One region of the Pseudoalteromonas sp. Isolate6 genome, then DNA from elsewhere that is predicted to be linked to it. Evidence: predicted binding sites of a transcription regulator. Region 1 holds the regulator's gene; the other holds the start of a gene.
The links. The regulator sigma-54, encoded in region 1, starts transcription at its own class of promoters, with help from an activator protein. The targets are predictions, from matches to a motif close to GTTGGCACGNNNNTNGNNT.

Region 1 (15,581 bases):
ATGGTCGCAGAGAGCGTGGCAGTGCCGGTGGTGGTGCGCGTTTAGACTATGGTTACTTTAAAGAGTTAGTAGACGGTGCACCGAGATGGGTGCAGTTTGCCAAAGAAGCTGTGCGCCAAGCACGCGTGAATCTTGAGGCCATAGATGCTCCAGCAGGTGCGATGCCTGTGGTACTGGGTTCTGGTTGGCCGGGGGTGTTGTTACACGAAGCTGTTGGGCATGGCCTAGAAGGTGATTTTAACCGTAAAGGTGCTTCTGCATTCAGTGGTAAAATAGGTGAACAAGTCGCTTCGAGTCTTTGTACTGTGGTGGATGATGGCACGATAGCCGACCGTCGCGGCTCTTTGAATGTGGACGATGAAGGTACGCCTGCGGCATACAACGTACTGATTGAAAATGGTATTTTGAAAGGCTATATGCAAGACAAGCAAAACGCGAGCTTAATGGGCGTGGCGCCTACAGGTAATGCGCGTCGTGAGTCTTATGCCCATTTACCGATGCCAAGAATGACAAATACCTACATGCTTGCGGGTGAGCACAGTCAAGAAGAGATCATTCGTAGCGTAGATAAAGGTATTTTTGCTAGTAACTTTGGCGGTGGTCAAGTGGATATCACCTCCGGCAAATTTGTATTCTCAGCGTCTGAAGCCTACTTAATTGAGAATGGTAAGATAACCCAACCAATTAAAGGCGCAACGCTTATTGGCAATGGCCCAGAGGTGATGAAAAAGGTCTCGATGGTAGGCAATGACCTTGCGCTTGATAGAGGCGTTGGGGTATGTGGTAAAGATGGTCAAAGCGTCCCTGTGGGAGTAGGCCAACCGAGTTTGAAGATTGATGAAATTACTGTCGGTGGTACAGCGTAATACTACCTACGCAAACTATTGATAAGCAAAAAGTAATAAGCAAAAGGCGCATCAGCGCCTTTTTATGTTGTATCAGAGCCACAACACTGCGTTACGGCATAATTGCTTCTTTTAAATACTGAAACAGCTCTTTGTAGGCTTTGCCTGGCTTCTCAGCTTTTACTTCTTTACTTGCTTGGCGCGCCATCTGGCGCATTTTTTGACGCTCAAGTTCAGGATACTTATCTAATAGCTCATTAATCTTGCTATCTCCTTTGGCAATCACTTCATCGCGAATAAGCTCAATCTTGTTCAGCAACACGTCTGCTTTATTGTTCTTATTTAGCATCAAATCCATCGCAGCCTGGATCTCTTCGACATTTGGAGTACTACGTAATGTCTTGGCAATGTAGTTCATATGACGACGGTAAGCATCTGTTTTAGCACGGATCCTATCCGCAACAGTCATGGCCTCTTTAAGCTCGTCCGTTAGAGGTAACTTCTCACGCTGCTTCTTGGCAAGCCCTGCAATTTCGCAGCCTAGTTCGTGCAACTCTAGCGCCTCGCGCTTAAGCTCGCTTTTTGAAACGTAAATAATCTCTTCTTCGGTCGTTTGCTCGTGTTTAGCCATTGGTCTTGTCTATACTAGTAAATATTAAGGTCTCTAACATTAGAGTATACCACAATTGATCACTACAATAGTTAGTAGCTGTGATAGCATATTAACTAATATGTTTTAGTTAGACGAGCGAGCGGATAAGGTATCTATGACTCAATCTCAACAACACCCTATATATAATCAAATTGATGATGTGAAAAATGCAGTTGCCGATGTGTTAGCGCATGCTAAAAAACTAGGTGCAACCTCGGCAGAAGCGGCGATGTCTAGCACCTCAGGTCTGTCTGTAAGTACACGAATGGGAGAGGTTGAAACCATTGAGTTTAATCAAGATGGAGGTCTTGGTATCAGCGTGTATGTGGGTAATCATAAAGGCTCAGCATCAACCGCAGATCTGAGTCCTGACGCCTTACGCTCAGTGGTTGAAAAGGCTGTAGATATTGCTCGGTTTACCTCGGATGACCCCTGTAATGGTGTGGCTGATAAAGCCTTGCTAGAGATGTCACCAACAGATTTAGATCTTTTCCACCCTTGGCAAGTTTCTCCCGATGAAGCCATTGAGCAATGTGTTGCTGCTGAAAAAGCCGCGTTAGAATTCGATCCTCGAATTGTGAATTCTGATGGCGCGAGCTTATCGAGCCATCAAGGGATCCGTGTATACGGCAATAGCCATGGCTTAATTGCAGGGTTTCCACGTACCAGGCACAGCTTGAGTACTATGGTGATTGGTAAAGAAGGTGAGCAAATGCAACGGGACTCTGCCTATGCGTTGTCCCGCGTGCACACGGATCTAAAATCTCCTGAAGAAGTTGGTTTGGAAGCCGCGCAGTCTACGCTGGCCAAATTAGGTAGTCGTAAGGTATCAACGCGTAAAGTGCCTGTTATTTTTCGAGCGGATATCGCGAACAGCTTATTTGGGCACTTAGTGTCAGGTATTGGTGGCGGCGCGCTATATCGTAAGTCTAGCTTCTTGTTAGACTCTTTAGACACACAAATTTTTAATCGCTGCGTAAACATTGAAGAGAAGCCACATCTACTAAGAGGGCTTGCTTCTAGTCCTTTTGATAGTGAAGGTGTAAAAACCATAGACCGTGAAATTATCACAGATGGCGTACTGAATACTTACTTATTGGCAAGCTATGCTGCACGTAGAATGAATATGCAATCGACAGGTCACGCGGGTGGGATCCATAACTGGTTAGTAAAACCAACACACGGTGATTTAACCAGTCTACTTGCGTCGATGGGTACTGGTTTGTTAGTCACTGAACTAATGGGGCAAGGTGTTAATACAGTAACCGGTGATTACTCAAGAGGCGCTGCTGGTTTTTGGGTCGAGAATGGTGAGCTGCAATATCCTGTGAGTGAAATTACGATTGCTGGCAATTTAAAAGATATGTTTATGGGGATTGAAGGCGTTGGCGGTGATATTGAGTGTCGAGGCGCAGTACAAACCGGATCTATACTACTCAATAATATGCAAATAGCGGGCGAATAACTCTCTTCCTCAGCTCAAGAAATGCTGGCTTTGACCAGCATTTCCCGCCATTTCGACACTGTTACACTAATAACCAAGTCGCTGTGCCAAGGAATGCGAAGATCCCGACGATATCGGTAACGGTTGTTAGCACTACACTGCCAGCTAGTGCTGGGTCGATATTCATTTTCTTTAGCATAATAGGAATACTGGCACCCGCGATACCAGCTGCGACTAAGTTCATAAACATCGCAAAGGCAATAACGGCACCGAGTGTAAAATCCCATTGCCATATAGCAATAACCCCAGCGATCAATACAGACCAAAGCACACCGTTTAGTGCACCGATCGCCAGCTCTTTACCCATTAAAAACTTTTGGTTAGTTTGGTTAATATGACCAAGGGCAATACCACGAATAACTAGAGTTAGTGTTTGGCTACCGGCAACGCCACCCATACTTGGCACTATGCCATTTAACACTGCGAGAATAGGTAAAATATCCAGAGTACCTTCGAAGAAGCTCGCAACAAACGCAGCCATCAAGGCGGTTAGCAGGTTAATCCCAAGCCAAATAGAGCGGCGCTGGCTACTTTTTAGAACTGGCGCAAAAGTATCTTCTTCATCTTCAAGACCTGCCATACTTAATAAGCTGTGCTCGGCATCTTCACGGATAACGTCAACAACGTCATCAATGGTGACACGACCAAGCAAATGAGCGTTATCGTCAACGACAGGAGCAGAGATCCAGTTGTGGCGCTCAAAAAGCTGCGCCACTTCAGATTCGTCCATAGAGATAGGGATCGTTTCTTTATCTTCATCCATCCAGTCTCGAACCATACTGTCAGGAGATTTAGTTAATAAAGTATTGACTGATAAGGTGCCTAAAAAGCAGTTGTCTTTATCAACTACATATAACTCATCTGTACCATTTGGCAACTCACCTTTAAGACGTAGATATCTAAATACAACTTCTAAGGTAACATCGGGGCGAATGGTGACCGTGTCGGTGCTCATCAGGGCACCTGCCGAGTGTTCCTTGTAGGACAATGCTTGTGTCGCACGTTCTCTGTCTTGGCTATCCATCGCGCCAATAACATCTTGGTAGACGGTATCAGGCAGGCTCCTTAGGACATCACCAAGATCATCGTCGTCCATGTCTTCTGTAGCGGCAGCAATTAGCTCCGGCTCCATTTGGGCGATGATCCCAAGTCTTACGTCCTCTGACAGTTCCTCCAAGACATCCCCTTGGATATCTGGGTCGACGAGCTGCCATAACATAGAACGAACTTTATGCGGAGATGACTCTAACAGTAGTGCTGTATCACAAGGTGCCGTCTCTGCGAGCATGCGCCTAACTTGAACAAACTGACCACTGTTTAAGGCTTTGGTTACCTTTTGGAGTTGTTCCAGTGTGTAGTCTTGTTCAAATACTTCAGGCATAGGCATCCTTTTTGATAATAGTGGTGACTATCGTGATTAAGTTAACCCTATTCGTATACTTTATTGCAGAAATCAATTTCTTAATTTGAATGCTATTCGTGTTGTTTCTGCTGGTGGGTTGTTATCGTTAATACACCTTAAAGGTGTACGCAACGATAATTTAAGTTTACCTCGGTAACTAACTTTACCGCACGAAAGAAACCTAAATTGGTATTACAGTGTAACTCAGTTTACTGGGAACTACCAAGGTTTACGCTTAATTATGAGAGACTTATTAGACCACTTTGGTTACGGAGGAGGGGGAGATTAGCAGGGAGTAAATGAATCAGGCCTTATTGTTTTACCGGCGGTTATTCGGATTCATTAAACTTATTTTCTATCAGTCCACCAATGGCATCTAATGCATATTGAGCATCAGGGCCTTCGCAGACAACTCGTACCTCTTTGCCTTGGCTACTTTCAAGTAACAGCAGTGCTAGAACGCTATCAGCAGCTGCGCTTTTGTCTCCTTGATATAAGGTCACTTCGGCATCAAATTGGGTAGCTAATTGAGCAAGAACCGTCGCAGCTCGGGCATGCAGACCTAGCTTGTTCTGGATTAAAAACGTATCTTCTAACATTTAACCCTCTTGCTCACGATGACGAATTTTGACGTTAGGGTGGGTTTTAGCAAAACGCTCGCCTATGGTTTGTGCGAGGTATACCGAACGGTGCTGCCCTCCAGTGCATCCTATTGCGATTGTTAGATAGCTGCGATTGTTACGTTCTAAGTGTGGTAACCAAGTTTGTACAAAGGTTTGAATTTGCCAAGTAAACTTTTGCACTATGCTGTGACTCGACAAATAGTCTTTGACTGGCTGATCTAGGCCCGTGAGCGGCTTAAGCTCAGGTTCCCAATGTGGATTGGGTAAAAAGCGCGCATCAAAAACGTAATCCGCTTGTTTTGGAATACCGTGTTTAAAGCCGAAAGATTCAAAGGTAATAATGAGTTGTTTGTCTTTTTTACCTAAGATTTTTTCGCGAATATCTTCAGCAAGTTGATGAACGCTCAGGCCTGTAGTATCAATGAGGAAGTCGGCGCGAGTGATCAATACATCTAATAATTCTCGTTCTTTCTTAATTGCAACATCTAATGGGAGGTTATGCAGTGAAAGCGGGTGCAAACGGCGTGTTTCTGAGAAACGTTTTATCAGGGTTTGATCGTCACTGTCTAAATAAAACAGGGTAGGTTTGGCGAAGCCTGGTAAGTACTCAAGAATGTCATTAAACTCGTCTTGTTCTTTAGGCAAGTTTCTAACATCAATGCTCACTGCAATTTTATTATAATTGTCGGAAACACTACGGACTAAAGAGGGCAGTAAGTTGACTGGAATATTATCTACACAATAGTAGCCCAAATCTTCCAATACTCGAAGCGCTACAGATTTACCAGAGCCAGATCGGCCACTGATAATGATAAGCTCGAGTCCTTTTTCTTCATCACTCATCAAATTCACCTTGGATCACTGCATATAACTCATCATCACTTTTTGCTTGCCTAAGCATTTTGCAAAAAGACTTGTCTTGGAGTGTATCAGCAATCGCCGCTAAGGTCTTCAGGTGCTGTTGATTATCACCTTCAGGTACGATGAATGCGACAAAAATATCGACCGGCTGCTTATCTATGGCTTCAAACTGGATCCCTTGCTCACTGACAAGTACCATTGCAAGGATTTTATCTAACCCTTCAAGTCGTCCATGAGGAATAGCAATGCCTTTACCAATCCCAGTGCTACCTAATTTCTCTCGCGCCATTAAAGCGTCCAAGATAGCATGCTGACTGGTATTTGGAATTTGACTATGAGCCAGTTCGCTGATGTATTCTAAAATACGTTTTTTGCTATTAAAAAGGACCGCAGCTTTACTGCAGTCCTTGTTCACTAATTCACTTAATTTCATCTTAGTGTCGAGTGAGCTTCTCTTTGTGTTTAATAACTTGACGATCTAGCTTGTTGATAAGGCCATCAATTGCGGCATACATATCTTGATGCTCTGTTGATGCAAATAGTTCGCCGCCGTTTACGTGTAATGTTGCTTCTGCTTTTTGTACTAGCTTCTCGACATCTAGGATCACATGCACGTTATTGATATGATCAAAGTGCCTTTCTAGCTTCGCAAACTTGTTGGTGACATAGTCTCTTAATGAGTCAGTAATTTCTACATGGCGACCAGTTAGATTTAGTTGCATAAGCATTTTTCCTTCTTGGGTTTTACGTCTTATATCAAACTTTTACGCTGATTTGACGGTGGAATGGCCAGGGATTCACGATATTTTGCAATCGTGCGTCTCGCTACCTTAATTCCTTGCTCAGCTAAGATATCTGCAATTTTGCTGTCACTCAATGGCTTCGCGGTATTTTCTGCAGCTATCAGCTTTTTGATAAGTGCCCTAATTGCTGTGGAAGAGCACTCACCTCCATTTTCTGTACTTACATGGCTAGAGAAGAAATACTTCAGCTCAAATATTCCCCGAGGTGTATGCATATATTTTTGTGTTGTCACACGGGAAATTGTGGACTCATGCATCTCAACCATTTCAGCAACATCATTTAGCACCATAGGGCGCATTGCTTCGGGGCCATGTTCAAAGAATGCCTGTTGTTGTTGCACAATGCAATTGGTAACTTTTAATAAAGTATCATTTCGGCTTTCTAAGCTTTTAATAAACCATTTTGCTTCTTGTAAATGAGAGCGAATAAACTGACTATCCGTACTGGATTTCGCCGTTCTAGACATCGCAGCGTAGTGATCGTTTACTCTTATTTTAGGCATAGCATCAGGGTTTAGCTCTACGACCCAACGACCTTTTACTTTTTTCACCGATACATCAGGGATCACATACTCAGGTTCTTCATGAATAATGCTTGCCGCAGGCTTTGGGTTAAGACTATGAATTAGCGTCATCACCTCTTTGAGATCGGCTTCTTTAAGGCGCGTTTTCTTAGCCAAAGTTCGATAGTCACGGCTGGCAAGCAAATCAATATGCTCTGTCAGGATCATTTTCGTTTCGGCAATCCATGGCGTATCTGGGGCGAATTGGTTTAGCTGAATACATAAGCATTCTTGTAAACTACGCGCAGCGATACCAACAGGGTCAAAAAGCTGAATACGTTTGAGTACGGCTTCGACTTCATCTAGCTCAATAGGCTCTTCGCTATCTTCGTCATTAATGCTCTCTAAAATGTCTTCGCAAGAGAGTGTTAAAATGCCTGACAGGTCGACCGCTTCAATAATCGCAATCGCAATAGCTCTATCTGTTGGACTAAATGGGGTCAACTCAAGTTGCCACATGAGATAATCATGGAGAGATTCAGAGGTTTCCCCTTGATAAACATTATCGTCATCAGGGAGTGGACCTGAGCTGGCGGCTGGAGCTGCGCTCATATACTCGTCCCAAGTGACATCCATGGCGAGATCATCGCTCACCGTGTCTTTGCTCATGGCGGTATCTGAGTCTATCTCATAGTCACTAACCGATGCTTCATCGCCTGAATTTTGATTATCTTCAGTGCTGCTCTTTTCTTGGCCGTGTTGGTCAGCATTTTCGCCGTCAGTATTATCACCTTCTTCCACTTCCAATAATGGATTGCTGTCTAATGCTTCTTGTATTTCCTGTTGCAGATCCAATGTACTAAGCTGCAGCAAGCGAATAGCTTGTTGCAGTTGTGGAGTCATTGTAAGTTGCTGCCCCATGCGCAGCTGTAATGATTGCCTCATGTATCTCTAACAATCCTTTTTAACAGTTATTAATACTACGTCTTAACTATAGCTTGAATTGTTCGCCTAGGTAGACATCTCTTACGGTTTGATCTGCCAAAACATGTTCTGGCGTGCCTGCAGCGATTAACTCACCATGTGAAACGATGTAGGCCTTTTCACATACGTCTAGTGTTTCTCTTACGTTGTGATCGGTGATTAATACACCGATACCGCGGTTTTTTAGGTGCTCTATGATTGTCTTTATATCTAACACCGAAATTGGATCAACACCAGCAAAAGGTTCATCTAACAGGATAAACTTGGGATTAGCGGCTAAAGCGCGAGCAATTTCTACCCGTCTTCTTTCGCCTCCCGATAATGCCATACCCTGTGAATCGCGAATATGTTGAATATTAAATTCATCTAATAACTCATTTAGCTCAGCCTCTCTTTCAACTTTAGTTAAGTCTTTTCGAGTTTCTAAAATCGCCATTAAATTTTGATAGACCGTGAGCTTTCTAAAGATTGAAGACTCTTGCGGAAGATAGCCAATGCCAAGTCGCGCGCGGCTATGCATCGGTAGTAAAGTGATGTCTTCGCCATCAATCTGAATAAAACCTTTATCGCTTGGTACTAATCCTACTATCATGTAAAAAGTAGTGGTTTTACCTGCGCCATTTGGGCCTAACAAACCTACAATACTGCCAGCTTGGACACTTAAGCCAACATTCTTGACGACTTCACGACCTTTATAACTCTTTGCTAAACCCGTTGCTTTGAGCTCGCTCATTAATTGTTACCTTCTTCCTGCGCTTTTTTATCTTTTGCGTCTTTTTTATCATCTACAGGAACAAGTATGGTTCTTACACGGGAGTCTTCTTGATCTGAGCGCTCAGCGCTGATCAATTGCTTTTCAATGTCGTAGGTGATGACTTGCGCATTGATTTTTTGCCCAGTTTGATTGATTTCCGCATCGCCAGAAATCACTAGGGTTCCTTTAGCTACATCGTAACGGATTTCATTTGCTTTGGCTTCTAGCAAGTTGCCATCAGGTTGACGTTCGCTAAAAGTGGCAGGGCTGCCAGTTGCAACAAGCAGCTGTTTATTTGTACCAAGCTCTGCGCGGCGGTGAACCTCTAGGCGGTCAGCATTTATTTTTCTGTTGCCATGAATAATTACAACATTCTGTTCAAAAATACCGATATTGCTTTGCAGCTGAGCTTGCTGACGGCCAGCATCAATAATGACTTCATTTTGTTCTGCGGCAATAGCCAGAGTAGAACTTGCAAGCAAGCCGATGCAAACTAGGTTGTTAATGATTTTACTGGTCATAATAAATTGTCTTTGTGTGGTTGATGAGTTCGATCACTTGCTTTTGCAGATCCGCATGTAGCCCTTTACCCGTGATCCTAAGACTAGGACCCGTGATAACAACAGGGTGTTCCGACTTCATCAATTTTTGCTTAATTTCAACTCTTACATTGTCGGCATTAATATCAGTGATCATGGCGTTAGGTGTTAAATTCTTTGCCAATACATTGCCTTCCAAGATTAAAGTATTGTTTTCGTATAATGTTGCTTCCGATGAACTTATTTGCCAATTTTGCTCACCGTTATACAAAGTGAAAATAGGTTTTTCAAAGTGACTAAAGCCAAGATCTTGATACAACTCCATCTTATCAGCAGTTACTTGATAGTTTAATAAGCCATTTTCACTATAGGTCGTTTGTTGAAGCGTGGTTGCAACGTAATCTGGCTTAGCTAACGGTTCATCTTCCTTTGTTGGATCCGTCTCTGATGGATTGAACATGGGTGACCACATCCATATCATTAAAGAAGCGAAAACAATGAGTAAAATGACACGCAATACGGTCATGTACTTGATCCTTTGGAAGTTAATAAGTGCTTCTGGCTAAGCATAATGAGATCAGTAAGCTCTCTCACAGCACCAAAACCACCAGGCATTAAGGTCGTGTAATGAGCGATGTGCTTAACAAGAGGGTGTGCATCATTGACGGCAACGGCGAAACCGACTCGTTCCATTACGGGTAGGTCTGGACCATCATCACCAATATACGCGATTTCATCATCGCTAAGGTTAAGCTTAGCTTTCAGTTCATCATATGCCACTACCTTGTTTTCTTGACCTTGGTAAATATAAGTTACATTTAAACTAGTCATGCGTTGCTGAACAATTTGTGAATGTCTTCCTGTGATCACTGCAACCTCAATTCCACAATCAATCAAAGCCTTAATACCAAACCCGTCTTTGGTATTAAAAGCTTTCAGTTCTTCGCCATTATTGCCAAGGTATATACGGCCATCTGAAAACACGCCATCAATATCACAAATCAATAATTTAATTTGCTTTGCTTTTTCCCAAGCTGTAGTTGAAATTGCCTGATATAAATCTTCAAACTGCATTACAGTACCCCCGCTCTAAGTAAATCCTGCGTATTTAAGGCACCAACCGGAACGTTGTTTTCATTTACCACAATTAAGCCATTAATTCGCTTGGTTTCCATGATATTGAGTACCTCAGCCGCGAGCATATCGGCGCGTGCTGTTGTACTTTTTGCCGTCATTACTTGCGTGATAGGGGTGGTGTGAATATCGATCTTTTGTTCAATAATACGGCGTAAGTCGCCATCGGTAAAAATACCTTGTAATTGTATGTTTTCATCTACGATTGCGGTCATACCTAAACTTTTGGCAGAGATCTCAAACAAGGCCTCTTTAACTGTGCAATGGCTGTCGACCATTGGGATTGCATCTCCTTGATGCATGACGTCAGCAACGGTTAGTAGTAGTCGTCTTCCTAAACTACCGCCAGGATGGGAGAGCGCAAAATCATCAGCCGTGAAGCCTCTGGCTTCAAGTAGCGCAACTGCGAGTGCATCACCCATCACTAGCGTAGCTGTGGTGCTAGCTGTAGGTGCAAGCCCTAATGGGCACGCCTCTTTTGATACTTTGACACAAAGATGGACTGTCGCGTTTAGAGCCATTGTAGAGTTAGGGTTACCTGTCATGGAGATTACTGGCGCACCTAAGCGCTTAATCACAGGTAGGATTGAGATTACCTCTTGGGTTTCCCCCGAGTTGGAGATCATCAATACTACATCATCTTTGGTGATCATACCCAAGTCGCCGTGACTCGCTTCGCCTGGATGAACAAAAAACGCAGGACTGCCGGTACTTGCGAGCGTTGCTGCAATTTTATTACCAATGTGGCCAGATTTACCCATGCCAATTACGATGATCCGGCCTTGGCAGCCAAACATAATTTCACAGGCTTTTGCAAATTGTTGATCAACGAACTGCTGCACTTCTTCTATTGCTGCAAGTTCGGTAGCAAAAACTTGATTTGCAGAATCGATAAATGGGCTCTTTGTCACTAGACTTCCTTAAATGATGTAGTAAATGTAACCGGCGAAGCTTGCGACAAGTATGCCGCCTTCTAAACGGTTAATGCGACGCTTACCTGTCAAGCTGAGGCTCATTAGGATAAGCAGCAGTGTCGCGCCGAGCATAATAAAGATATCACGTGAAGCAATATTGGCGTCGAGGACGGATGGATTCATGATCCCGGCAATCGATAGCACCGCCAAGATGTTAAAAATATTCGAACCAATAATATTACCAAGGGCTAAGTCGTCTTCATTTTTCAACACGCCAGCAATACAGGCGGCAAGCTCTGGTAGGCTAGTGCCAACGGCAATAATGGTTAGCCCTATAAGCAAGTCACTCATACCAAAATATTTGGCTATATCAACGGCTGCACCAACCAAGTAATCCGCGCTAACTGGCAGTAGGATCATTCCTACAACTAACCAAAATAAGGCCTTTTGAGTTGGGATATTATCTGGTACTTCCTCGCAGGCCTCACTTACAAATGGGTCATCGCTATCTCCATCACCACGTTTTGTGATGATGATTAATGTGATCAGAAAAGCGATAAAACCCACTAATAATAAAACACCTTCAACGAAGCTAAAGTGGTTATCACTTACGATATACCACGCAACTAGTGAAACGATAACTAACAGCGGCATTTCGCGGCGTAAAATACCAGAACCGACTGATAGCGGTCTTAATAACGCAGTAAGGCCCAAAACGAGCAAAATATTGGCAATGTTAGAACCTATGGCATTACCTACGGCGGTGTCTGTTTTATCTGCAAGAGCGGCTTGCGCAGCAACCATCATTTCTGGCGCTGAAGAACCCATGGCCACAATAGTTAAACCAACAATTAATGTCGGTACACCAAAGTTTCGTGCAAGAGCAGCCGCACCAAAAACAAAGCGGTCAGCACTCCAAACCAATGCAATGAAGCCAAGAATGAGAATAACAAACGATAAAACCATGAACCTCTAGCCAATAGGATTAAAATTTCGTTAGATACTACCAAAAGCGCTCTGGAAAGTATAAGCAAACCGTTACATTTCACGACTTACAAAATTTTACCAAAACGATTTTCCATCTTGTTTGAAAAAAAAGTATCATACTTGGATGAATATAGTCTGGATCTGGAGAGCGACTTGTCGCAGTCAATTGTAGAAATCAAGGATGTAACCTTCTCTCGGGGTGAAAGGATCATCTACAAAAACATGAGCTTTTCTGTACCAAAGGGCAAAATTACCGCAATAATGGGGCCGAGCGGTATTGGTAAAACCACCATGCTTCGTTTAATTGGTGGTCAGCTTAAGCCTGATAGCGGTGATATTCTTTTTGCTGGAAACAGTATCCCTAATATGTCACGAACAGCTTTGTATCAAGCTCGAACGCGCATGAGCATGTTATTTCAAAGCGGTGCTTTGTTTACCGATATGAGTGTGTTCGACAATGTGGCTTTTCCCCTACGCGAGCATACTGAACTATCTGAAGAGTTAATTCGTTTAGTGGTGTTGATGAAGCTCCAAGCCGTTGGTCTTCGTGGTGCAAAAGATTTAATGCCAGCGGAGCTTTCTGGTGGTATGGCAAGACGTGCTGCTCTAGCGCGTGCTATCGCGCTTGATCCTGAATTAATTATGTATGATGAACCGTTTGCAGGTCAGGATCCGATTTCCATGGGTGTTCTAGTTCGGTTGATTAAGTCTCTGAATGAAGTGTTGGGGTTATCGTCGCTGATAGTCACCCATGATGTCACCGAAGTGCTGAGTATTGCCGATCACGTCGTCATTATTGCTGAGCAAGGTGTGATTGGTACAGGAACCCCTGAGCAGATGCTTGAACACGAATCGCCATTAGTGCAGCAGTTCTTACAGGGCCTTGCGGATGGGCCTGTACCATTCCACTTTAAAGCGCCTGATTATCAGCAAGCGCTGTTGCAAGGAGAGTGAATATGGTCGACTTTTTACAAAAACTAGGCCACAAAACTCTTAGCCGTTTTGCTGCGCTTGGCCGTGCCACAACGATGCTTTTTGGTGCGCTATGTAGCTTACCTAATTTCCGAAAAGGCACGCCACTGTTGATAAAGCAACTTTACATGGTTGGTCATCAGTCATTGTTGATTATCATGGTGTCGGGTTTATTTATCGGCATGGTATTGGCATTACAAGGCTATACCGTGTTGGTTGGATACGGCGCAGAAGATAGCCTAGGGCCTTTGGTTGCTTTGAGTTTACTCAGAGAGCTAGGCCCTGTGGTAACCGCACTCTTATTTGCAGGGCGCGCAGGCAGTGCGTTAACTGCAGAAATCGGTTTGATGAAGGCAACTGAGCAATTATCTAGTTTAGAAATGATGGCGATAGACCCGCTTAAGCGCGTGGTAGCCCCTCGCTTTTGGGCCGGTTTTATTAGTATGCCATTACTCGCACTGATATTCTCTGCGATCGCTATTTTAGGCGCACACTTGGTGGGTGTTGATTGGTTAGGCGTAGATTCAGGTAGCTTCTGGTCAATTATGCAATCGCAAGTGTCGTTTCAACAAGACATCTTAAATGGTCTTATTAAGAGTTTCGTATTTGCACTATTAGTAACTTGGATCGCGCTATACAAAGGCTATGACTGTATTCCTACTTCAGAAGGAATAAGTAAAGCGACGACAGAGACGGTAGTACATTCTTCACTGGCTGTACTTGGCTTTGACTTTGTATTAACAGCGGTTATGTTCTCAAGTTAAAAGGTTTTTAAAAATGAATACACGGAAAATAGAAATTTTAGTTGGCTTGTTCGTGGCGTTGGGCGTTGCTGCATTTGTAATGTTGGCGCTAAAGGTGGCTAACTCAGGCTTAAGCGGCAATGGTGAGACCTACACCTTACAGGCTAAATTCGAAAATATAGGCTCGTTGAAAACCCGTGCTCCAATTAAGGTGGGTGGGGTTGTGATTGGTCGTGTTGATGGAATTCACATCCATCCACAAGAGTTCGTGCCGGTAGTTTCAATGAGTTTAGATAAAAACTACGAGTGTCAGTTTTCTGATACATCGTCGGTTTCGATTTTGACGTCGGGCATTTTAGGTGAGCAATATTTAGGTATTTCTCCCGTTATTGCCGCCGAATCAGCGAAGCAAAAATGTCTTGGTCAGGAAGTAACGAGTGAAGATAGCGTTGATCTAGAGTCTCTCTTTGGTGTGGAAACAAAGGCATTAAAAGACGGTGACATGATCACAGATACAAAATCCGCACTTGTATTAGAAGAGCTAATCGGTCAGTTCCTATTTAATCAAGGGAGCGAGTAAATATGTTAAAAAATATCTATGTAAAATGTCTGACTTTGTTTGTAGCCTTGATGGCTACTGCATTGGTTCAGGCGAAAGAAGTGGACTCAAGCGATCCATACAAAATGGTAGAGCAAGTTGCGGCGCAAACTTTTCAGCGTGTTACCAAAGATCAAAGCATCATTGCAAAAGACAAAGAACACCTACGTGTGATCGTTGAAGAAGAGCTCTTGCCTTACATTGATTACAAATATGCCGCGTATCGTGTACTAGGATCTTATATTCAGACCGTCCGCAATATTGAGGATAAACAAGAGAAAGCAGCAGCTGTTGAGCATATTAAAGAGTTTATTGAAGTATTCAAAAATTACTTGGTAGCGACTTATGCTGGCGTGTTTACTCAATATAAAGATCAGAAAGTAGAATTTGGTGAGCATCGCCCATTTGAGAGCGAGGGCGTCGTGGTTGTTAAGACCAAAATTGTAGAGCCTGGAAAGCCTGATATCAAAATTGACTTTAAGGTTAGACGTGGTCAAGACGGCGATTGGCGTGCTTTTGACATGATGGCGGAAGGCATTAGTTTACTCGATGCCAAACAATCGGAGCTACACGGTATTTTGCGCCAGCAAGGTATTGAACATGTGATCCAACTGTTGGATAAAAAGAGCAAGCTACCAGTGCAATTTAGAGGGGATGATGGTGACGCCTAATATTTCATTCACCGAAAGTAAAGGTGAAATCGTGTTAACTGGTGAACTTACAAGAGCGAGTTTGCCAAGCGCACTGAAACAGTCAACCATCG
Region 2 (15,581 bases), on a different contig from region 1:
AAATGTTGACTTATTATTTGGTGAAAACACTTTTGAACTAGTGATGTATGGAGGTCAAGGTCAAGTATCAAAAGAAGTGCAAACATACTATGTTGAACAAAGCGCAGTGAATGAAGGCGAAGGGTTTTATGCCGTATCAATAACTGAAACGGGCAAAAGTATGCTTGGAGACAAAACGGCATTATCGGGCACTTCAAGCTGGCAAGTAAATGGTCGCTTTGACTACGGTCTCACTGAAAATTTTGCGGTGTATGCAGGTTTGCAACATCGTCAAGGTATGAAAAATAGTGCGTCAGAACAATACTTTTCAACGGGATTCAACACCAATATTAACAAACGACTATTACTGGATGTAGACTACAGTAGGAGCGAAGAGAACCACCGTCTCTCTGCAAATACTCGAACTCGTCTACTTGGGCAACAGGTAGGTGCTAAAGTTGAACTAAAGGAAGAGCTAGAGCTGGATGAAAATTCGACGGAGATAAAATTAACAGCGGCAGGAGAGTGGTCTCTTTTTGACGCTGCTAAGATTTATTATCGTGCTGAATACTTGCATCTTGATAGAGCTAATAAAGACATCACAGAGCAAGCGTCGCTACTGTTTAGTACAGGTAATTATTGGGGCTCTTTCAGTAACCAATTTGTATGGCAAGAGATGGCAAATCAAGCTAGCAACGTGAGCGGCTATTTGCGCTGGCAACGCAGAGTCCTTGGCGTGTATAGTCGTTTTACTACTTGGTATGACATAAAACCTTTCAATGAAATGACAGCCGTAGAGCTCGAATTAAGTAAAGAGCTAAGTTCTGAGCTTGATCTTGGCGTTACCTTTTACAAAGACTTTACCGAAGATTACTATAAAACTGAACTTGGATTGAGCTGGAACCATGATAAGTTTAGGTTGTTAACGGACTTACAGTATGACAACGAGGATAACTGGCAAGTAGGTCTATCTGGGCAAGTGAGTATAGGTGCGGGCGAAACGGTAGAGCAGGTTTTTTTAACTAGTAAACGCTTGTCGCAGTTTGGCTCTTTGATGGTTCGTGCTTTTATCGACCAAAACAACAATGGCTATCTTGATGACGGCGAGTTACCGCTTGAAGGGGTAACTATAAAAGCATTACAAAATTTTGCACAAGGTAAAACTGACGACGACGGTATTGCGCTATTACCTTCAATGGTTAATTACAAACGAACAGATATTGTTGTCGATACAGACACGATCCCCGAACCCTTTTTAATTCCCGCTAATGATGGCTTTTCATTCACTCCAAGACCCGGTCATATTGAATTCGTTGAAATACCATTTGTAAACTCGTCGGAAGTTGAAGGGGTTATCGAAATTAATGAGGGTACCGAACGCCGACCTGCTGGATTCACCACCGTGAGTTTACTTGATGAAGTGGGCAACGAGGTCGCGCGCACTCAGACGGCATATGACGGTTACTATGTATTTACTGGTTTGAAGCCAGGGACTTATCGTACAGCGATAAGTGATGCGAAAAGGCTCGCGGTAGCCAGTACTCAACAGGTAGAAGTGGAGTTAAGTGCAGAAGGGGACTTGCTACTTGATGTTAACCTCGAATTACAACAACAGCGATTAACTACGCAAGAGTTTGCCGTAGTTGGACGTTTTAAGACACTAACAATATTAAAAGTTTATGCGGCGATTTTAGCAAAGCGCTACCGAGCAATGTTCCGCGGTGGCTTTGGGTATGCGCAAAAAGAAGGGAGCGCGACTTATTTGCTTGTCTTAAGAGATAGTGCTTCACAAAATGCGGCAAATATTTGCCAAAATCTAATTCCCTTTAAAGTTTCTTGCACCGTGGAATCCTTAACTATTTATGAAAGAGAAAACAATGCAATTAATTAAGCGGTATTTTATTATGCTCAGCTTCGTAGCGTTGAGTGGTTGTCAATCAACTAGGGACGAGAGCCAACCTGACACACTGCAAATGAAGAAGCAATTATCTTTACTTGAGCAACAGGTTAGTACCTTGCAACGGGAAGTCGAGCAGCTTAGAGTGCTAAAGCAACAGGTCGCCAAGTTTGAAGAGGTGCAGGAGGATTTAGATGTTATTGCTATGCAGTTATCAAGCACACTCACAAAGCAAAAAGATGCTGAACTCTTTACAAAGCAGCCTGAGCACGTAATTGAGCAAGAGACAAAGCTTGTGAAGAAACAAGCCAAGCCTGAGGAAATAGCTGAATTTGCAATCCAATTGGCCTCTACAACAGAGTATGCCAAGCTTAGGAAAACTTATGAGCAGCTTAAAGATAAGCTACCGCAAGACTTTGCAACAAGCGAAGTGAATATTGAACAAGTCGATATTCAAAGTACGAAGTACTACCGACTCAAACTAGGTGCATTCATGGACAAGGCCTCTGCATACAGAGGTTGCCAGCAGCTAAAACAAGCGGGCTTCAGCTGCTTGGTTAGTCACTATACGAATCACCGACTCTAAAACTTGGTGCGTATTTTGCTTCTCACCAAATAAGTTTATCGTGGGTTTGGTGAAATGAAATATCTAGTACTCATAATGGTTATGTTTATGGTCGGATGTACAAACGGCCATCAATTTGGCAAGAGGGAAGCGACCCAGCAACAAGAAGCCTTACCTGATTTGGACACATTTGGTGCTCAGTTAGCCGTGGAGCTAGGCCAATATGTTCGGCCGTTCAAGCCCAATTCAACGGTTGCCGTGACGAGTTTTTTTAGGGCTAATCAGCTAGATAATACCTTGGATGGCCAAGGTTTTGGTTTGGGCTTGGCCCTGCAAGAATCCCTTATGACTCACCTAAGCCAAATGGGAGCTGATGTTGTGGAATACCGCCTCAGAAACGCTTTATCTTTACAAAGTTCTGCCGATAGTATGTTAAGTCGAGAATTGGATATGCTGAATCAGCGCCAGAAAATTGACCTTGTCGTAGTCGGCACAATCGTGGAAAGCCGAGATATCTACTTGGTCAATGCAAGGCTTGTGGATACGCTTCATAATCGTTCTGTTTCAGCCGCATCAATCAGTATACCTAAAATTGCGATGTGGGGTACTGAGCGAGTTACGAATCGCAACGGCCAAATTATACGAAGCCAATATTAGTGGAGATGAGAGTAATGAAAAAAGTATTAAGTTTGGTTTTGCCTCTTTCATTGATGGTTGGCTGCGCCCAAAGTAATTTTTTTGCAGTTGATGGCGCACAGACTGAACCTGTTCGTAATGGCTTTGAGAAATCTTCGATGTATCAAAGCAATCCAAATGGGATGAAGCAATTCTCAGTTTCTCAGCAGATGGCGGGTAAAAATGTGACCCATTATGTGCAGGGTATTATGCAAGACATGGTAGCAAACTTGAAACACGTGAATGAGAAAACACCAGTTGCGGTGACAAGCTTTGTATTTTTAGATAAAGAATTTGATAAAGGCTCCTTACTGGGTAACCAATTGGCTGAAAGCTTTATTCATGAACTTCATGCATTTGGGATCCCCGTTGTAGATTTTAAAACAACGGACTATATCAGGGTCACACCCGAAGGCGACTTTATTTTTAGCCGTGATTTCTTAGAGTTATCTGACGACCATCCTTTTTTGTATGTGCTAGGCGGTACATTGGTTAATCATCAGGGCGGAGTGATGGTTAATGCCAGAGTGGTAGGGCTCAGAAGCAAAAGTGTCGTGGGCTCCGCTCAAGGCTTTTTGCCGCAAAATGTGGTCAATGCCTTGCAAGATGGCGCGGCATACGATGGCATTCGTATAGAGCGTGCAAACTAACTCGGAGGCTATAATGAAAAATGTAGTACTATTTGCGACAACACTTGCTTTACTTGGGGGCTGCGAAATGACAAAACAGGTGGCTCCAGAATCTACAGAAGCGCAGCAATCCGATATGGAAATATTGTACGCTATGATGAAAGAGCAAGAGCGTAATGAAGCTTCTCAAGCCACGGCAATGCAAGATATTGGCTTTATTAGCTACCGTCATCGCAAAGAAATTGCCAACTATGCTAATCAAATAGCTTTGGAACTGTCAGATACTGTTTTAGGGCAAAAGCCGGAGTCGATAGCGGTAGCCAGTTTTGTTAACTTTAATGAATCATTAAGGGATACTAACCAGTTAGGAAACCAATTGGCTGAGTCTTTAATGCACCAAATGCAAAAGCTGGGTTATCAAGCGCTAGACTTTAAAGCGCTTGGAAAAATAGAAGTGACATCCAGTGGCGATTTGACTTTTTCTCGTAACGCAAGCCGCTTGAGAAATGTGCAATCACCGAGCCATTTACTTACAGGTACTATGGTTTACCGTCCACGAGGCGTGGAGGTGAATGCAAGATTGTTAGAGTTTAACACCAGCTTAGTTATCGCAAGCACTATGGTGACCATTCCATACTTTATCCTTGATGAGCAGGCAACCGCTTCAAGATAGCATTTCAGACAGCGTTTTTTGACGAGAATAAAATTTAGGTTTTATTAAAAAACGCTATCCAATTTCTTATTCAAACCGTAGGGCAAGCAATGGAAAGTGCGGTAGTAGGTCGTAACTGTGTATATTCGCCTACTTATTAACTCCATTTATTCCTGCGAATAATTTGACTATTAATCTTTAAAAGTTCATTAAGATCAGTATACTAAAGCGAAGTCATTGAGATGCAGTACGATCGGTAGTCAACAAATCTCGACTTTAATTGGTATTAAGTAACGCAGACCTCGCTAGTGAAGGTCATAAAAGGTGATTGTTACCTGGTATTTTAAAGATTGTCCCCATAGTTTAATGGATAAAACAAGGCCCTCCTAAGGCTTAGATGTAGGTTCGATTCCTACTGGGGACGCCATTAGTATTCACTTCTGCGTGGAATTACCAGAGTAAATGGGCGGCGAAAGCATGTTGTAGAGTGTGTAAAGCTATCGAAAAACCTGTCTTTTGCAAGTGGTAGTCTTAACGCTACAGCTCAAACTCATTCTCATTTTCCATTTGAATTTCAACTAAGTCATTAATTTGGACATTATGAAGTGGGCGATTGCTGATGTTTACTGCAATGGCGTTTTGCGCATTCACTTGGATCACTTGCAACTTATTAATGGTTTTAATTTGATGCATAAACACTTTACCATCGACATTAGTCAGCGGATTGCTATGCGCTACGTTAAGGATCTGGCCATTCTCTAAGCCATGCATACGGCCCAAATTAATAACGACTTGTTCATCATCAATATGTAGGATTTTGCCATTGGTTGGTAAGCAGGCGACCGCTGCGTTTAAATCAGTTGCGATTTGTGTCAGCGTGGTTTGGATCTCATCAGCATAATCTGTCTGCCAAAAGCGCTCACTGTACACATCGATTAATTTAGTTTTCTTAAACGGCCACACGCCTTGAGTCGCATATTGCTTTTGCCATACCCTTTCATGAGAAAGCGCATCAAACAGCGCAAAGTCTACCTTGAAGCTTCTTAAGTATTTATCACTTTGCCAAAATGCGAGGTCACTATTAAGTTTATCGACACTAGCAATATCAGTAATTTGACTCAGCAGTACAAACTGGCTGTTGGTATTTGCTGTAATGGTTTCGATTAGTTGTTCATTATAATCAAAACGCTGGCTGAAAAAGCGGCTAACATCTATGGTCTGTGCAAAATAGGGAACGGGCTCTAAGCTCAACTTTTGTTCGGTCATTGTCTGATATAGACGCTCGCTGACCACTTTATTTATGTCAAAAATTTGACCTAAAGTTGCTTGGTGTTTATTTTTTAACTGGCTTTGTGTGACTGCAACCTGTTTATTGTATGCACTGGTCGGGCACTGAGCACTTTGTGGGGTAATATCAATATGTAATGTCACTTGCCATGAGTCACCGACTTTTGCTTCAGCAATTACGTTGGCGCTTTGAATCTCAGCATTTGAGCGGATCTTAAGTTGATCTTGGGTGAGCACACCATCGGTGACGGTTTGTACACTGCTTACCGAAGCCCCAGAAAACAGCAAAGCTTGTGTAATGGCATCGTTTACCGCCTTTCTTTTTGCTTTTTGATGATCGCCATTTTTAACGTCAGCCATGCCAGTAACTTCAAACCATTCAGCATAAGCAGGATTAGTTAAGGTGATACACAACAATGATAGACTGCTCGCAAATTGCTTTTTCATGTTTAAATGCCCAGATCAAAAACTACCCTCTAACTCAGCAATACCTGTGCCAAATTTTGGCAAGGTTCGTGCATAATCATACATTATGAAGGTTAATTTTACTTATTGCCAATACTCAATAAAGCCGCAATAACCCTGCGAGATTAAGATGCAGGGGAGGTGTTAAATTTGATTGGTATAGATTGTAGCGGAGTGCGGGAAATGCGTATCACTAATTCTATCAATACAATTGTTATGATTTGCTCGCTGACATGGCTCAGCGGCTGTTCAAGCCTCGTTGACAAGCACATTGAATATGAAACGGTGCAACCGGAAACTTTTCCTGTTTTACGTGCTGTGGGGTATGCGCCTTTAAGTGCTCAGCCGGGTAAAACTGCGGGTGAGAAGCAGCTGATGGCCATTAAAGTCTCAAAATTAGAAGCCTATCGTGAGCTGGCTGAGCAACTCTATGGCCAGAATTTGACATCCACTATCACGGTAAAGGGTGCTATTGCCCAAAACGACGGCCTTAAGAGCCAAGTAAATGGACTTGTTCGTGGGGCTAAGGTGCTGAAAAGTTACGCGGTCGGTGATACTTACGCGACTGAGTTAGAGCTTGATATGAAACGTGTTTATGATTTGTATGTTACTCAAGTCAAGCCTCAGAAAATCAAAAAAATATCTTACAGTTTTAAGTAAGCAGTCTAGAGCCTGTTGACCTTTGCTGCTTGATTTTTGTTTTTCTAAGAAGATTTTGGTCGCGACGATCGATTTGCCGGCTAGGCTCAGCCTTGTATAAATACCAATCAAGCTGCTGTAAACACAAACCTGAAAGATAAACAGGCCATAAATAAGCTAATCTAGAATATGCTTTTCTTAGAATTCTAAAGCAGCTGTGATGATTATTATCATAAGGAGTATAGAGAAGTGTTATCGTGTTGTTTTTAACGCTCGTGAGGTATTCGCTAGCACCAAAGGCAGAGCTTCCTCAAGCGAGTCATTAAGCTTTTAAATTACGTACTAATTCACTGTCGCTACTTTTCACGCTGCCATCTTGACCATAGGTAATCGAAGTTGGCGCCCCAATTAAAATTCCTTTCAATTCACGAGTGCTTACATTGGCTTGGTGGGCCGTTTTAGCATTGATTTCATTTTTAGTTTGGCATTCGTGAAGTAGAGTACGTACTTTAGCGATGAGTGGGATTACATCATCGTGCTCAAAAACGTGGGACTCGGTTTTTGATAATTCATTATCGAGCTTTTGTAGTTTTGAAATGAGAGTTAACTTTTCACGAGCAATTTCTTTTAAATTGTCGCCTCTCCGAGAGGCCAGCTCATCAAGCTCACGCGCCAGAAGCTGGGTCATCGCTTCTAGCGTCGAGATTTGTTCTGAAAGTTTGTGGTGGCAAAGCCGAACCAAGTCATCCATATATTTCGAACTCAAATGCCGCTATGTTTTTAGCTAGTTTTTCCGCGTCAACTTGATACTTACCTTCTGCAATCGCTTTTTTCAGCTCTTCGACTTTCTTATCGTCAAAGCCTGATGATTGTTGTGCTTTCTCATTGACAGTTTTCAGCTGTTGTGCCTGCGGGGTCAGGCTAACTGAATCCGCTGCTGCTTTAGGCGAAGCTGGTGATTTAACTGATGCGTTGTTGGCATCATTTCTTTGCAATTCAGCCTTCTGTTGCTTAACATTGTTAGCAACGGATGTAGACTGATTTTGACCGTTAACTTGATTAACCATGTTTGTAGACCCAATAAAATTATACTCTCAGCCATATTATCGGCGTTCAGTAGTATTACTTTAGCAAATTTTTTATAAATTCACCTCTACTGTTTCCACTTCTATTACTCTAGCACGTAAGGTTTTGCCAGAGCGAGAGTTTTTAACATTAATAAGTTCACCGCGGTTGCCATCTTGCTGTGCTTCTCCTTGAGTTTTGATCACAAGCCCGCCTGATTTAGCAACAATCGTCACGGTATCACCTTTACAGACCATGCAAATGTGAGCTTGAGTAAAGGCTTGGCCCTCTCTAATATTTCGCTTGCTTCGACTGCCTATTAGTATCGACTTATCTTCTATATAAGAGACTCTGCGAAAACGTTTTGGCTGATATTCTATTTTTACATCTTCATTCTGAATAACACGGCCTTTCTCTAACATGGTCGCGCTAACTAAAATGGGGAATAGATGATCGATACGCACGTGAACGTATTGAGTCCAGCTGAGCGTATCGCTGCATCTTACTTGAACAGTCACTTGAGTATCAAAAGGCGGGGTCATCGCTGTACTATATTGCAATGGCGATTGACAGTCTCTTGCTGGAATTCTTGAATCTAGTGGTATCGCAGTAATCGATAACTGACTATCGGGATCTTGCTCTACATTCGGTTCGACAAATTTTATTGCGTTTTGCTCTAAAGTTTTGTTGTCATATTGCTGACAATAACCATAGTCAACGCCTATAAAATAAGCGAACAAACAAAAAAACTGAATGTAATGGGTTTTTTTTAACAAACTCATGATGTTTCGACTATGCTTATTGGGTGAAACAAGGTATAAAGATTCTGCTTTAATAACTGCACCTAATCAAGGGTGGTAAACCATATCAGAGTCGAAGCAAAGATCGTTCCGATTAGCGGTTTATACAGTAGGAGATTGAAATGGCAGGTATTTTAGACTCGGTTAACCAGCGTACACAATTAGTTGGACAAAACCGTCTCGAGCTATTACTTTTTCGACTTCAAGGTCGACAGCGCTTCGGCATTAACGTTTTCAAAGTCCGGGAAGTGCTTCAATGTCCTGCATTGACAAGCATGCCCAAGTCAAATCCTCTGATCCGAGGGGTTGCTCATATTCGAGGTCAAACTATATCGGTAATTGACATGTCACTTGCTGTTGGCGGGCCTCCTATTCAAGATATTCGCAATTGTTTTATTGTAATTGCAGAATACAATCGCTCCGTTCAAGGGTTTTTAGTCAGTGCGGTAGAACGCATAGTGAATATGAATTGGGAAAAAATAATGCCCCCACCATCGGGAGCAGGTCGATATTCCTATTTGACAGCGGTCACTGAGATTGAAAACGAGCTAGTTGAAATATTAGATGTAGAAAAGATTCTCAATGAAATTTGCCCGATCAATACAGAAGTCAGTGCTGACATTGTTTCGGATGGTGAAATGCAAAAAGATTTGGGTGAGCGTATTGTCTTTATTGCAGATGACTCCGCGGTTGCTCGTAATCAGGTCAAACGCGCTTTGGAGCCATTAGGCGTCCAGACTGAGTTGGCAAAGAACGGCAAAGAAGCACTCATAAGGCTTCGTGAAATAGCCGAAATGGATTGTCAAAATAATGTCACTGAGCGAGTAGGACTATTGATTTCTGATGTTGAAATGCCAGAAATGGATGGTTACACGCTAACAGCTGAAATAAAAGCTGATCCAAAATTAGCGCCATTGCATGTGATACTTCATACTTCACTGAGTGGTGTATTTAATCAGGCCATGATTGAGAAAGTTGGCGCTGATGATTTTATTGCTAAGTTTAACCCAGATGAGCTAGCCTCAGCGGTTAAGAAATGGGTTCATTGTGATTAAAGCTGGTGGTAGCACTTGGAAAATAAGCATTTAGAGCAAAAAGAGTACGACCAATTTCGAACCTTTTTAGAGCAGCAGTGCGGTATTGTACTGGGTGACAATAAATTGTACTTGGTTAAAAGCCGACTTGCTCCTCTAATGGCTCGCTTTGGTGTGGAAACACTATCATCTTTAGTAGCTAAAACACTCAGTCCCCATGAGCGGCAATTGCGTGCCGCTGTGGTGGATGCGATGACAACGAATGAAACGCTTTGGTTTAGGGACACCTACCCATTCGAATTAATTAAATCGAAAATCTTACCTGAGTTTAAAGACTTAAGACGTCCTGTTAAGATCTGGTCGGCGGCAAGCTCATCGGGCCAAGAGCCATATTCAATCGCGATGTCTGCGAGTGAATATGTAAGTAAAAGCCCTGGTGCACTAAAAATGGGTGTTCAAATTATCGGTACGGATATTTCTAACACGATGCTTGATATGTGTAAGAATGCTGAATACGACGCGCTGGCCTTGGCGCGAGGGTTATCGCCTGAACGTAGAAAGAAATTTTTTATGGATAGTGGTAATGGAATGGCTAAAGTAGTCGAACCTATTCGTAAAATGGTCAGTTTTAGACATTTAAACCTGTTGGATTCTTATGCGTTGATGGGCAAATTTGATGTTATTTTCTGCCGAAATGTCTTGATTTATTTTTCACCAGAAGTGAAAGCTAAAATCATTTCGCAATTTGCTCAGTCGTTAAACCCGAATGGCTATTTATTTTTAGGAGCATCGGAGTCGATGGCGGGGTTGAGTGACGACTTTAATATGATCCGTTGTAATCCTGGGATTATCTATCAGAAAAAGACTTAATACTTACATATAGCGGCAAGGACGTTCGCTATAGTTAGGTATTGAACATTTGTATGCAGTCGCAGTTTCAATGACTATTTTTATTAGCTTTGAATTTTTGAGCTAAACCGCTAACTATTCAGACGTTCCCTCTTATTTCTTTCACTCCTCTGTATTATTTCAAGTTTAGTTATTCCAAAAATATAATATAACATATTGAATTTTAACGAATAAATTTGATTTGAAAACTGGCCTAAAGATTGCTTTATCATATCTGAGTCAATTTTTTGGAGTCAGATAATGGCAATTAGTTTCGATAAAGCGTTGGGAATTCACCAGCATACTATGCTGCTTCGCTCACAACGCGCTGAAATTCTAGCAAGCAATATCGCAAACGCAGACACTCCAGGATACAAAGCTAAAGATATTGATTTTGCCAGCGCTTTAAAAGCGGCAAAAACAATGCAAAGAAGCGGCAATGATATGGTTAGAACAGATGCAAAACACCTAAGTGGTGGTACCAAAATGAGTAACTCGTCTGAACTATATCGTTCGCCAAATCAAGCAGATACAGGTGATGGTAACTCGGTCGACATACAAGTGGAACGAAATTTGTATGTACAGAATGCATTAGAGTACCAAGCCAGTTTGCAATTTCTTGGTGGTAAGTTCAGTGGTCTTAAGAAGGCACTCGGCGGGCAAGGGGCATAATTATGAGTTTATATAACGTTTTCGATATTGCGGGTTCAGGAATGAGTGCACAGAATGTGCGACTAAATACCACCGCAAGTAATATCTCAAACGCAAACTCAGTGAGTTCTAGTCAAGATGATGTTTATCGCGCTAGGCACCCTGTATTTGCCGCTGAACTTTCCAAAGCTTCAGCTTCCCAGAGCAATGTCGCGGGATCGTCAGTTGGAGTAAAAGTATTGGGTGTGGTTGAGAGCGATAAGCCGCTTCAAGTTGAATACAACCCAAACCATCCAAGTGCTGACGCAAATGGCTACATTTATAAACCGAATGTGAATGTGGTAGAGGAGATGGCAAACATGATTTCTGCTTCTCGCTCTTACCAAACCAATGTTCAAGTTGCAGACGCTGCAAAGCAAATGCTTAGTAAAACATTGCAACTAGGCCAGCGCTAAATTGGGAGTAACAGCTGATGAGTAATAATGTAAATGCCACTTCTTCAACGGGTGTAGATTCACTCTACTGGGATAGGCAAAAGCAGGCTGAGGAGAAAAAGCCCAGAGATGAGCTATCGCAAGAAGATTTCTTCTCGCTGCTGACTCAACAGCTCTCTTTCCAAGATCCGAGTAAACCTGCAGACAATGATCAAATGATCGCGCAGATGACAAGTTTTACCATGGCTGAGGGGATCTCAAAGTTAAATGAAAACTTTGACTCGTTGGCTGCATCAATGACTTCTAATTCGGCGCTTCAGGCATCGACACTGATTGGTAAAAAAGCATTACTCGAATCGACGACGTTGGAACATGGCGACGATGCACTTACAAAAGGTTCTGTGATTGTACAGGAGCCAGTTCAGAATTTATCAGTGGGTATCTATGATGAATCTGGAGCGCTCGTAAATACGCTTGAATTTGGCGAACAAAGTGTTGGCGCTGTGCGTTTCGATTGGGATGGTAAAAACAAAGACGGTGAGATGATGCCTCCAGGTGAATACACCATAAAAGCGGAGGGCATGATTGAAGGTGAATATCAAACTTTACCGTCGGCCACATTTAGAAATATAGACAGTGTTAATGTTAATGGTGCTAATGGCATCGTCATTAATACCAAAGAAGGCGCGGTGCGCTTAACTGATATTGCTGAAATAGCATAGTAGTTTTAAAGAATTAACCTTAAGAACTTAGAGGTGAGAGTATGAGTTTCAATATAGCACTGACAGGTATTGCCGCCGCGCAAAAAGACTTGGACGTAACAGCAAACAACATTGCTAACGTAAACACGACTGGTTTTAAAGAGTCTCGCGCAGAATTTGCTGACGTTTACGCGTCTTCGGTTTTTAGCTCAGGCAAAACGAAAAATGGTGATGGTGTACAAACTACGATGGTTGCACAGCAGTTCCACCAAGGGTCACTAAAGTTTACGCAAAACTCGCTAGACTTGGCGATTGAGGGCGAAGGCTATTTTGCCATGTCAAACTCTCTGCAATCACAGGATTTTACGTATTCTCGAGCTGGTGCATTTAAATTAAATAAAGACAACTTTATCGTGAATGCAAAAGGTGACTACTTGCAAGGCTTCCCTGTTGATCCATCAACCGGTGATACAACGTCTTTGAGTTTGAGCACAACATCGCCCGTTCAAATTCCAGATGCATCAGGTTCTCCTCGAGCAACATCGCAAATCTATACTTCGTTTAACTTAGATGCGACGGCGCAACCACCTACGATTGCTTTTGATCCTGAGCAACGGGCCTCATATAATTCAAGAACGGCAATTACGGTATATGACTCGTTGGGTGAATCACATACATTACAGTTATTCTTTAGAAAAACGGCGGATAATGAATGGTCAACTTACGCAACAATGGACGATAAGCCATTTAACCACAATGCGCAGCAAATTGACCCGACAGCTACACCACCTGTGCCATACACACCAGTAAGCGTATTTCGTTTTGACGCAAGTGGTATTCCTTCACAAACAGCGGATGATCCATCAGCTTCACCACTGACATTTAGTAACAATACTGGCTCGACATTTAACCCCTTAAGTCTTGCTGGACCTCAAGATGCAGTTGACCCAACTATCGGTATGTCAAACTTGCTTGATAACGGTGCAACTTTTCCAAATGACATTGTTGTTAACTGGCGTGATGAAGCAAATACTGCTCAAAAACTACCAACGCAATACTCATCTGGTCGATTTGAAGTAAAAGCATTGGAGCAAGACGGTGCGACCGTTGGCCGTTTAGCTGGTATTGATATTGGTACTGATGGTAAAGTAGTGGCTTCATATACTAACGGCGACTCAACGTTCTTAGGGCAAGTAGCGCTAGTACGCTTCCCGAATTCTCAAGGCCTTCAGGCGATTGGCAATACTGAGTGGAAGAAGAGCCTATCTTCTGGTGAACCTCTTGCGGGTGAGCCAAACACAGGTACGCTTGGTGGTATTAGTTCATCGGCCCTAGAGCAATCGAACGTTAACCTGACTAACGAGTTAGTAGACCTTATCAGTGCTCAACGTAACTTCCAAGCGAACTCTCGGGCGCTTGAGGTTAACTCTACATTACAACAAAATATATTACAGATCCGATAATATATTATGCCCTCCAAAGGCTGCTCCAAAGGCAGCCTTTTTTATGTCCGTCAAAAACATCTCCTCACTTTGGCACTGTGCTTGCATTAACTAAGTTAAGTTTGAATTTTATAGGTCATCGTCATGGATAAAATGGTGTATATCGCAATGTCAGGCGCTAAGCAGAGCTTACGCGGTGTGGCACTTAAAGCGAATAACCTTGCTAATGCCAACACGACTGGCTTCAAAGCTGATTTTGCACAAGCGCGCTCAATGCAGGCGTTTGGCGAAGGGCTACCTACTCGAGTTTTCGCGATGCAAGAGCGCCCTGGTACTAATATGACTGGCGGTGCAATTGTTGAAACTGGCCGAGAGCTTGATATTGCGGTAGATGACAAGTCGTGGATCAGTGTTGTTGATGCATCGGGTGAAGAAGCTTACACCAAAGTCGGCACACTCAACATTCGTAATGATGGTGCGTTAGTCACCGCTCACGGGCGTCAACTTATTGGCGAAGGTGGGCCCATCGTCTTGCCTATCCCTGTTGATAAGGTGGTTTTTAGTGACGATGGCTCTATTCAAGTGCGTCCACAAGGCGCTCCTGCTAACTTTCTGGAAGTGGTTGATAGGCTGAAAATTATTGAAGCGGATAATAGCAAGCTACAAAAAGGTAATGACGGCCTTTATAGACCAAAAGAAGATAAGCTAGAAGATGGGATTTGTGGCTTTTGTGAAATATCTCCAACCGCAAAAGTGATGAGCGGCTTCTTAGAGATGTCTAACGTCAATCCTGTTCATGAGATGGTCGATATGATCAACCATCAAAGACAATTTGAAATGCAAATTAAGCTGATGAAAACAGCTGAAGAAATAGATGAGCGACACACTTCGCTCCTACGCATAGTTTAAGAGTGAGGTAGAGATTATGAATCCGGCATTGTGGATAAGTAAAACAGGCTTAGATGCTCAGCAAACTGATATTTCAGTTATTTCTAACAACTTGGCTAACGCCAGTACCGTTGGTTACAAAAAGAGTCGGGCGATATTCGAAGACTTACTATATCAAAACATCAATCAACCCGGAGGTCGCAGCTCTCAAGATACAGAGTTACCGTCTGGTTTGATGCTTGGTGCAGGTGCCAAAGTGGTCGCCAACCAAAAGAACTTTTCTCAAGGCAATATGTTAAGTACCGAAAATTCTTTGGATTGGATGATCCAAGGTCCGGGCTTTTTTGAGATTCAGATGCCAGATGGCACAACCGCATATTCAAGAAATGGTCAGTTCACGACGGACGAAGAAGGGCGGATAGTTACTTCAGGCGCGGGTTTTCCTGTGTTACCTGAGATGAACGTACCCGACGATGCACAGTCAATTACTATTTCTCAAGATGGTGAAGTATCGGTGCGAGTTGCTGGACAAGCTGAAAACGTTGTTATCGGACAATTGACAATTAGTGACTTTATTAATCCATCAGGTCTTGAACCGATTGGGCAAAACTTGTACACGGAAACCGCGGTAAGTGGTGCTCCGGTGCAAGGTAACCCAAGTGTTGAAGGGTTAGGTAAGATTGTGCAAGGCGCACTTGAAACGTCAAACGTTAATGTGACGGAAGAGCTTGTAAATCTAATCGAAACACAACGCGTGTATGAAATGAACTCAAAAGTGATTTCAACGGTAGATCAGATGCTGAGCTACATTAATCAACAGCTGTAATTGGGTAGGGGGTATTATGCGTGCATTATATTTAGCCATCGTAACGGTCGCTGCATTATCTGGA

Region 2: a site for sigma-54 is predicted at 6,167-6,185, ahead of L1D50_RS09945 (flagellar assembly protein T N-terminal domain-containing protein). Genes of this name have one in related genera too.

Annotation. Positions count from the first base shown of each region.
Region 1 covers NZ_JAKEVK010000017.1:7,464-23,044, reverse strand. Annotated here, with positions in the region: gene tldD (metalloprotease TldD) at 1-866, shown strand, start outside; gene yjgA (ribosome biogenesis factor YjgA) at 958-1,476, opposite strand; gene pmbA (metalloprotease PmbA) at 1,613-2,962, shown strand; gene mgtE (magnesium transporter) at 3,024-4,382, opposite strand; gene L1D50_RS04160 (HPr family phosphocarrier protein) at 4,733-5,002, opposite strand; gene rapZ (RNase adapter RapZ) at 5,003-5,869, opposite strand; gene ptsN (PTS IIA-like nitrogen regulatory protein PtsN) at 5,862-6,320, opposite strand; gene hpf (ribosome hibernation promoting factor) at 6,322-6,609, opposite strand; gene L1D50_RS04140 (RNA polymerase factor sigma-54) at 6,639-8,138, opposite strand; gene lptB (LPS export ABC transporter ATP-binding protein) at 8,185-8,910, opposite strand; gene lptA (lipopolysaccharide transport periplasmic protein LptA) at 8,910-9,452, opposite strand; gene lptC (LPS export ABC transporter periplasmic protein LptC) at 9,442-9,996, opposite strand; gene kdsC (3-deoxy-manno-octulosonate-8-phosphatase KdsC) at 9,993-10,544, opposite strand; gene L1D50_RS04115 (KpsF/GutQ family sugar-phosphate isomerase) at 10,544-11,515, opposite strand; gene L1D50_RS04110 (calcium/sodium antiporter) at 11,525-12,484, opposite strand; gene L1D50_RS04105 (ATP-binding cassette domain-containing protein) at 12,659-13,459, shown strand; gene mlaE (lipid asymmetry maintenance ABC transporter permease subunit MlaE) at 13,462-14,241, shown strand; gene mlaD (outer membrane lipid asymmetry maintenance protein MlaD) at 14,255-14,800, shown strand; gene L1D50_RS04090 (ABC transporter substrate-binding protein) at 14,803-15,489, shown strand; gene L1D50_RS04085 (STAS domain-containing protein) at 15,476-15,581, shown strand, end outside.
Region 2 covers NZ_JAKEVK010000053.1:6,163-21,743, reverse strand. Annotated here, with positions in the region: gene L1D50_RS09975 (hypothetical protein) at 1-1,870, shown strand, start outside; gene L1D50_RS09970 (SPOR domain-containing protein) at 1,857-2,462, shown strand; gene L1D50_RS09965 (FlgO family outer membrane protein) at 2,517-3,098, shown strand; gene L1D50_RS09960 (FlgO family outer membrane protein) at 3,113-3,766, shown strand; gene L1D50_RS09955 (FlgO family outer membrane protein) at 3,780-4,418, shown strand; tRNA gene L1D50_RS09950 (tRNA-Arg) at 4,750-4,824, shown strand; gene L1D50_RS09945 (flagellar assembly protein T N-terminal domain-containing protein) at 4,935-6,131, opposite strand; gene L1D50_RS09940 (flagellar biosynthesis protein FlgP) at 6,333-6,809, shown strand; gene L1D50_RS09935 (flagellar protein FlgN) at 7,111-7,539, opposite strand; gene flgM (flagellar biosynthesis anti-sigma factor FlgM) at 7,532-7,855, opposite strand; gene flgA (flagellar basal body P-ring formation chaperone FlgA) at 7,928-8,635, opposite strand; gene L1D50_RS09920 (chemotaxis protein CheV) at 8,776-9,708, shown strand; gene L1D50_RS09915 (protein-glutamate O-methyltransferase CheR) at 9,724-10,557, shown strand; gene flgB (flagellar basal body rod protein FlgB) at 10,837-11,247, shown strand; gene flgC (flagellar basal body rod protein FlgC) at 11,250-11,681, shown strand; gene L1D50_RS09900 (flagellar hook assembly protein FlgD) at 11,699-12,382, shown strand; gene flgE (flagellar hook protein FlgE) at 12,424-13,824, shown strand; gene L1D50_RS09890 (flagellar basal body rod protein FlgF) at 13,948-14,712, shown strand; gene flgG (flagellar basal-body rod protein FlgG) at 14,729-15,517, shown strand; gene flgH (flagellar basal body L-ring protein FlgH) at 15,534-15,581, shown strand, end outside.